Phyllobacterium zundukense: one gene and its partner. The protein of the gene in region 2 interacts with the protein of the main gene of each other region in a pairwise test. Links are inferred from orthologs where the notes say so. Each region holds a gene or a part of one and is shown on either strand. Other genes may lie near its edges.

Region 1 (3,436 bases), 170 kb from region 2 along the record:
GAGGAAAGATGCGATTGTGAAAAACTCATCCGACAAATCATAAAAGTGTCGCATCCCCTCTTGCCAATATCGGCGGAAACGCATAAACGCTCCGGAACGCACCCTTTGCGAAGGGCGATTAGCTCAGTTGGTAGAGCGCTTCGTTTACACCGAAGATGTCGGGAGTTCGAGTCTCTCATCGCCCACCATTCCCTCATCAATATACATTTTGATTTCCGACGCGCAGGCTCGCCACCATAAGCATGGTGCCGCGTGGGCGCATCATCAGCGCACTGGTACAGATCAAAAAGGCCGGGCAATTTCTTGCCCGGCCTTTTCCTTCAACGCTGTTCAATGAGCGATCTGAGCGCCTGCTTCATCCTCGACGGCCGAAGATGGCACGTGGGCCGGTTCGGTCCATTCGATTGGCTCCGGCTGGCGCACCAGTGCGTGCTTGAGCACCTCATTGGCGTGGCTGACTGGAATGATCTCAAGGCCGTTCTTCACATTGTCCGGAATCTCCACCAGATCCTTGGCGTTTTCTTCCGGGATTAGAACCGTCTTGATGCCACCGCGCAGTGCGGCGAGCAGCTTCTCCTTCAGACCACCGATGGGCAGCACCCTACCCCGCAGCGTGATCTCGCCTGTCATGGCGATATCCTTGCGGACCGGAATGCCCGTCAGTATCGAGACGATGGCTGTGACCATCGCAACGCCGGCTGATGGACCATCCTTGGGCGTCGCACCTTCCGGCACGTGCACGTGAATGTCGCGACGATCGAACAGTGGCGGCTCGACGCCGAAATCGATAGCACGCGAGCGGACATAGGATGCCGCTGCGGAGATCGATTCCTTCATCACGTCGCGCAGATTGCCTGTTACCGTCATGCGACCCTTGCCGGGCATCATGACGCCTTCAATGGTCAGCAACTCGCCACCCACTTCGGTCCAGGCGAGGCCCGTGACAACGCCAACCTGGTCTTCGCCATCGATCTGTCCAAATCGGAATTTCTCAACCCCGAGATATTCATCGATGTTTGCATCCGTGACCTTCACCGACTTCTTCTGAGTCTTCATGATTTCGGTGACGGCCTTGCGAGCCAGCTTCATCAATTCACGCTCGAGGTTACGAACACCGGCCTCTCGCGTATAGTTGCGAATGATGGCGCGGATAGCATCCTCGGATACAGAGAACTCCTTCGGCTGCAACGCATGATCGCGGATGGCCTTTGGCAACAGGTGCCGCTTGGCGATTTCCAGCTTCTCATCTTCCGTGTAACCGGCAATACGAATGATCTCCATGCGGTCCATCAAGGGACTAGGGATATTCAGCGTATTGGCTGTCGTCACGAACATCACATTCGAGAGGTCGTACTCGACCTCGAGATAGTGATCCATGAACGTGGAGTTCTGTTCCGGATCGAGCACCTCCAGCAGAGCTGATGACGGATCGCCGCGGAAGTCCTGGCCCATCTTGTCGATCTCATCGAGCAGGAAGAGCGGATTCGACTTCTTCGCCTTCTTCATCGACTGAATGACCTTGCCGGGCATCGAACCGATATAGGTCCGGCGATGACCGCGGATCTCGGCCTCGTCACGCACGCCGCCAAGCGACATGCGAATGTATTCGCGGCCGGTAGCCTTGGCGATCGAACGGGCGAGCGACGTCTTGCCGACACCGGGAGGACCAACGAGGCAGAGGATCGGGCCTTTGATCTTGGTCGACCGGGCCTGCACCGCCAGATATTCGACAATGCGGTCCTTGACCTTGTCCAGGCCGTAGTGCTCGGTATCCAGAACTTCGTCAGCGAGATTCAGATCGTTCTTGATCTTCGACTTTTTGCCCCACGGAATGGACAGCAGCCAGTCGAGATAGTTGCGAACGACAGTCGCCTCGGCGGACATCGGGCTCATCTGGCGCAGCTTCTTCAGCTCCGCATTGGCCTTTTCGCGCGCTTCCTTCGACAGCTTCGTCTTCTTGATGCGGTCTTCCAGTTCGGCGGACTCGTCGCGGCCATCTTCGCCATCGCCAAGTTCCTTCTGGATCGCCTTCATCTGTTCATTCAGATAATATTCGCGCTGCGTCTTCTCCATCTGGCGCTTGACGCGCGAGCGGATACGCTTTTCGACCTGAAGAACGGAGATTTCCGACTCCATGAAGGACATGGCCTTCTCCAACCGCGCACGCACGGAAAGGATCGACAACATATCCTGTTTCTCAGGAATCTTGATCGCGAGATGCGACGCGACTGTATCGGCCAGCTTGGAATAATCCTCTATCTGTCCGGCGGCGCCGACAACTTCAGGCGAAATCTTCTTGTTCAGTTTTACGTAGTTTTCAAAATCCGACACGACCGAACGGGCCAGTGCCTCGATCTCGACCGGATCTTCTTCCGGTTCTGTTAGCGTCACGGCAGAGGCTTCGTGATAATCTTCGCGTTCGCTGAAACCGGTGATCTCAGCGCGGGCGATACCTTCAACCAACACCTTGACCGTACCATCCGGCAATTTCAGCAATTGCAGGACGTTGGCAATAGTGCCGACTGTATAGATCGCGTCAGCCTGTGGATCGTCGTCCGCAGCGTTCTTCTGTGTGGCAAGCAGGATTTGCTTGTCGACGCCCATAACTTCCTCAAGCGCGCGAATGGATTTTTCACGGCCAACGAAGAGTGGAACGATCATGTGGGGGAAGACAACAATATCGCGCAACGGCAGAACGGCATAAAGCCCGCTCTCGCCACCCGCCGGTGTCTTCTTGCTTGCAACCGTCATTTTATGTCCTTTCTCAGGCCAATCGGCCAGATCGCCACGTCCGGGTACCCTTTAAGCTGCATGGCCAAATCCAAAGATCCATTTTGGGGGCGCATGCATTGAGCGGCGTACTACCAGTTATGCAGCTTAACACTTACTTGGAGTGGAAGTCCGCTTGTTTCAAGCACCCATACTCCAAGCTCATTCACAGAATCGTAATCTATCCTGCGCTCACGACAGTCCGAGTGCAATCGCTTGCAATGCCATGCACAGAATTCGACCCTAATACAAAACAGAAAAGCTCCGCGAGACGCGGAGCCTTGCCGTTACAGTGCCCTATTTCCGATGCCCTACGCGGAAACATTGCCTTTTTCTTCCTTACGCTCGGCATAGATATACAGAGGCCTCGAGCTGCCTTCCACGACGTCACCGGAGATCACCACCTCCTGGACGCCGTCAAGCGTTGGCAACTCATACATCGTGTCGAGAAGAATCTTCTCCATGATCGATCGCAGTCCCCGCGCACCGGTCTTTCGAGCAATCGCCCGCTTGGCAATGGCCTTCAACGCATCCTCATGGAACGTCAACTCGACGTTTTCCATGTCGAACAAGCGCTGATACTGCTTGACCAGAGCGTTCTTCGGTTCGGATAGAATCTGCACCAGCGCGACCTCATCGAGATCCTCGAGTGTCGCGATCACGGGCA
Region 2 (3,360 bases):
CGGGTTAGGGGCACGGCTTCCTGCCGGTGTGCGAGCTGGATCTGGAACACGACCAGGTTTTGCCAGCGGAACGCCGCTTCCGAAGCCGCAAGATAGAACTCCCACATGCGGCAGAACCGTTCATCGTAGATCGCCTTGGCCTTCTCGCGATCTCGCCATGAATCGTTCGCGCCAGATACGCAGGGTGTCCGCGTAGTGCAGCCGGAGAATCTCGATATCGGTGACAACGAGACCAGCCTTTTCGATGTGCGGCAGCACTTCCGAGAGTGCCGGAATATAACCGCCCGGGAATATGTATTTCTGGATGAAGGCGTTCGTATAGGAGGGGCCATCCGAGCGGCCGATGGAATGCAGGAGGAATACACCGTCCTTCTTCAAAAGCCGTGCGGTATGCTGGAAATATTCCGGGAAGTGCCCGATACCGACATGTTCGAACATGCCGACCGACACGATGCGGTCGAAGCTCTCTTCGATCGTTCTATAGTCCTGAAGGGTGAATTGCGCTTTTCCCGTCAGGCCTTCTTCGAATGCGCGCTTGTTGGCGATACCGAATTGCTCTTGCGACAGCGTTACACCGGTCACATTGGCTTCGAGGTGCTTGGCGAGGTAGATTCCGAGTCCGCCCCAGCCGCAACCAATATCGAGCGTCTTGTGCCCCTTTTTCAACAGCAGTTTCGCTGCGATGTGACGCTTCTTCGCCAGTTGTGCTTCTTCCAGCGTTGCATCCGGCCGTTCGAAGTAGGCACAGGAATATTGCATGTCCGTATCGAGGAACAACCTGTAGAGGTCTTCAGACAGGTCATAGTGGCGCTGGACGTTGCTGGAAGCGCGAGTCAGCGTATTCATCTGATGCAGGCGGCGGGTGGCACGGCGTATGCCTTCGATCGCCAACATCCAGGGTTCCTTGGCGACAGTCGCCCCGGTATTCTCGAAAATGATCTTCAGGACGTCATAAATATCGCCTTCGAGAACGTCGATATCGCCGTTCATATAGGCTTCCGGGAAGTGTAGCGATGGGTCGAAAGCGATCTTTCGTTCGGCCGCTGCGCTGTTGATGCGAAAGGCGAATTGCTCTCCGGTTCCATCACCGAAGGTTTGAGATTTACCGGAAGAGTCTGTGATAACCAAAGTGCCAGTGTAGATCATCCGCGAGAGCGCGGCTTTTAGTATGGCATTCATGAACAATCTCCATCATTGACGATAGAGCTCGGCCATTAGCAGGCTCGAGGTGAGCCGTGGTCGGGCGTGGTAAGACAAACAAATCTAATCGTTTTTTTGTTCCTGAAAAGCAAAAAAATACCCGGCACTGCTGCCGGGTACTTTCAAAATGTTGATGAGATCATTCGAAAGAATGATCTATCGAAGAAAGATCAGGCGTTTTCTTCGCCTTCTTCGTCCTCGTCGAAGAATTCGTCCGCAAGCGGAACTTCTTCGATACCGTAGATCGCCTCGGCGGAGGTAAGATCTTCGCCCTTTACCTGACGCTCGGCTTCATCTGCAGTACGAGCAATGTTGATCGTGACCGTTGCTTCAACTTCCGGATGAAGTGTCAGCACGATCTTGTGCAGGCCAATGGTCTTGATCGGCGTGTTCAGTTCAACCTGGTTGCGGTTGATCGAGAAGCCTTCAGCGGTGATCAGATCAGCGATATCGCGTGTCGAAACTGAACCGTAGAGCTGACCGGTTTCACCTGCCGAACGAACGGCGATGAACGACTTGCCGTCGAGCTTTTCGGAGATCGCCTGTGCTTCAGTCTTGCGTTCGAGATTGCGTGCTTCGAGCTGCGCGCGCTGACCTTCGAACTTCTTCTTGTTGGCTTCGTTGGCACGAAGAGCCTTGCCCTGTGGCAACAGGAAATTACGGGCAAAGCCGTCCTTTACCTTGACTGTTTCGCCCATCTGGCCGAGGCGGCTGATACGTTCGAGAAGAATGACTTCCATTTGAATTATCCTTGTCTGTTCTAATGTTAGTTGTCGTTGTTAGGTGGTGTTGTATTCGCAGCCTTCGAAACCGGGGCGTTGCGCGACGTGTCGAACAAACCGGCAAGAAGGAAGAGGAAAAGCACAAAGGCGAAAAGCACAACCGCGAGGTAAGCGAACCATAGTGCCACTGGGCGCCACGCTGCGCCGCGCGTCCTTGCATGCAGTATGGCGAAACCCGCCATCGTGAAACCGGCACCGAGTGCGCCGGCAATCGCGGTTGCGGCATAGCCGATGCCGCCCGGCAGGAAGCAGGCAGCGCAAGCGATGGCGAAGACGATAAGCGCGGCGCGGGGCATGCGCAGCGCCCGCGGCCAATCGTCATGCGGTCGGCGTAGTTTGCCGGAAGCGGCCGTCAACCGCAGCGCCAGATAAAGATTGGCGACGATTATCGTCACCCATATGGCAGGCTGCAGAGCGGGCAGTACACGCACGACAAACAGTGCCATGCTCTGCGCAACGTCGGCATTTGCGGCAAGTTCAGGGTTGCTCGCGGCAAGCTGCTGCCCCAGTGATTTCGCCAGTTCGGCCGCGAGTTCATCGCCAAAACCGACGAGCATGCCGATTGCGATGAAACTGGCTGCCACAATCAGCGCTAGGCGCAGCAGAGTATCGGCGAGCGGATACCAGACCATGACGTCCTTCGGTCCACCGATTTCATCGGCAGGGCGCGCTAGGCCGGTAAAGTACGATGCAGCGGCAGCAGGGAGCGCAGTGATCAGGACAACGATAAGGGCCGCCATTGGCGCGGCAAGCACGGAGACGGCGACAGCCATGGAAAGTGCGGCAATCAATCCGGCGGCCGTACCCCAGCCGAGAGCGGCCACAAAAATAGGCAGCGGTGAAAACAGCAGGAGCGCCATGGCGAGGGTCGATTGCGTGATAACGCCAACCGAAAGCAGTGCAGCGGCAAAGCCCGCTAGCACACCTACGCCAATATCTTTTGCAGTCAGTTTCATTTCACTCGCTGTCCTGCTTGTTTCAGCAGTTAGAGGCGGTCCTTAGACCACTACCTCAACTCGGGTTTTCTGAATCACCAGACCCGCGCCCATCGCGGATGGTGGAATGAGGCGGAGGGTCGAAACCCACCGCCTCAGTTTATTATTTTACAACGTATGGCAGCAGGCCGAGGAAACGGGCACGCTTGATCGCCTGTGCGAGTTCGCGCTGCTTCTTCTGGCTGACAGCCGTGATACGGGAAGGAACGATCTTGCCACGCTCAGAAATGTAGCGCGACAGGAGTTTTACGTCCTTGTAGTCGATCTTCGGCGCATTGGCACCCGAGAACGGGCAGGTCTTGCGGCGGCGATGGAACGGACGGCGGGTCGGGATCTGATTGATATCAACCATTATTCTGCTCCTTCACCGGCTTCGTCACGCG

What was found. Proteins that work in one complex are often made in the same cells at the same time.
Region 1: the proteins of rplI (region 2) and lon interact in binary tests that used the Escherichia coli proteins (3 or more experiments, as listed by UniProt). The link is inferred for Phyllobacterium zundukense from one-to-one orthologs.

The regions. Positions count from the first base shown.
Region 1 is NZ_CP104973.1:3,359,660-3,363,095, forward strand. What follows is about bases 42-3,089. They hold lon (endopeptidase La), read right to left. Parts: upstream 2,752-3,089; coding sequence 331-2,751; downstream 42-330. Other genes in these bases: clpX (ATP-dependent Clp protease ATP-binding subunit ClpX), read right to left, coding at 3,081-3,089. Also shown: more of clpX, read right to left, coding at 3,090-3,436.
Region 2 is NZ_CP104973.1:3,533,008-3,536,367, reverse strand. Bases 156-3,127 are described here. They hold rplI (50S ribosomal protein L9), read right to left. Parts: upstream 1,941-3,127; coding sequence 1,371-1,940; downstream 156-1,370. Other genes in these bases: rpsR (30S ribosomal protein S18), read right to left, coding at 3,081-3,127; N8E88_RS29755 (DUF2232 domain-containing protein), read right to left, coding at 1,967-2,938. In the rest of the region: more of rpsR, read right to left, coding at 3,128-3,329; rpsF (30S ribosomal protein S6), read right to left, coding at 3,329-3,360.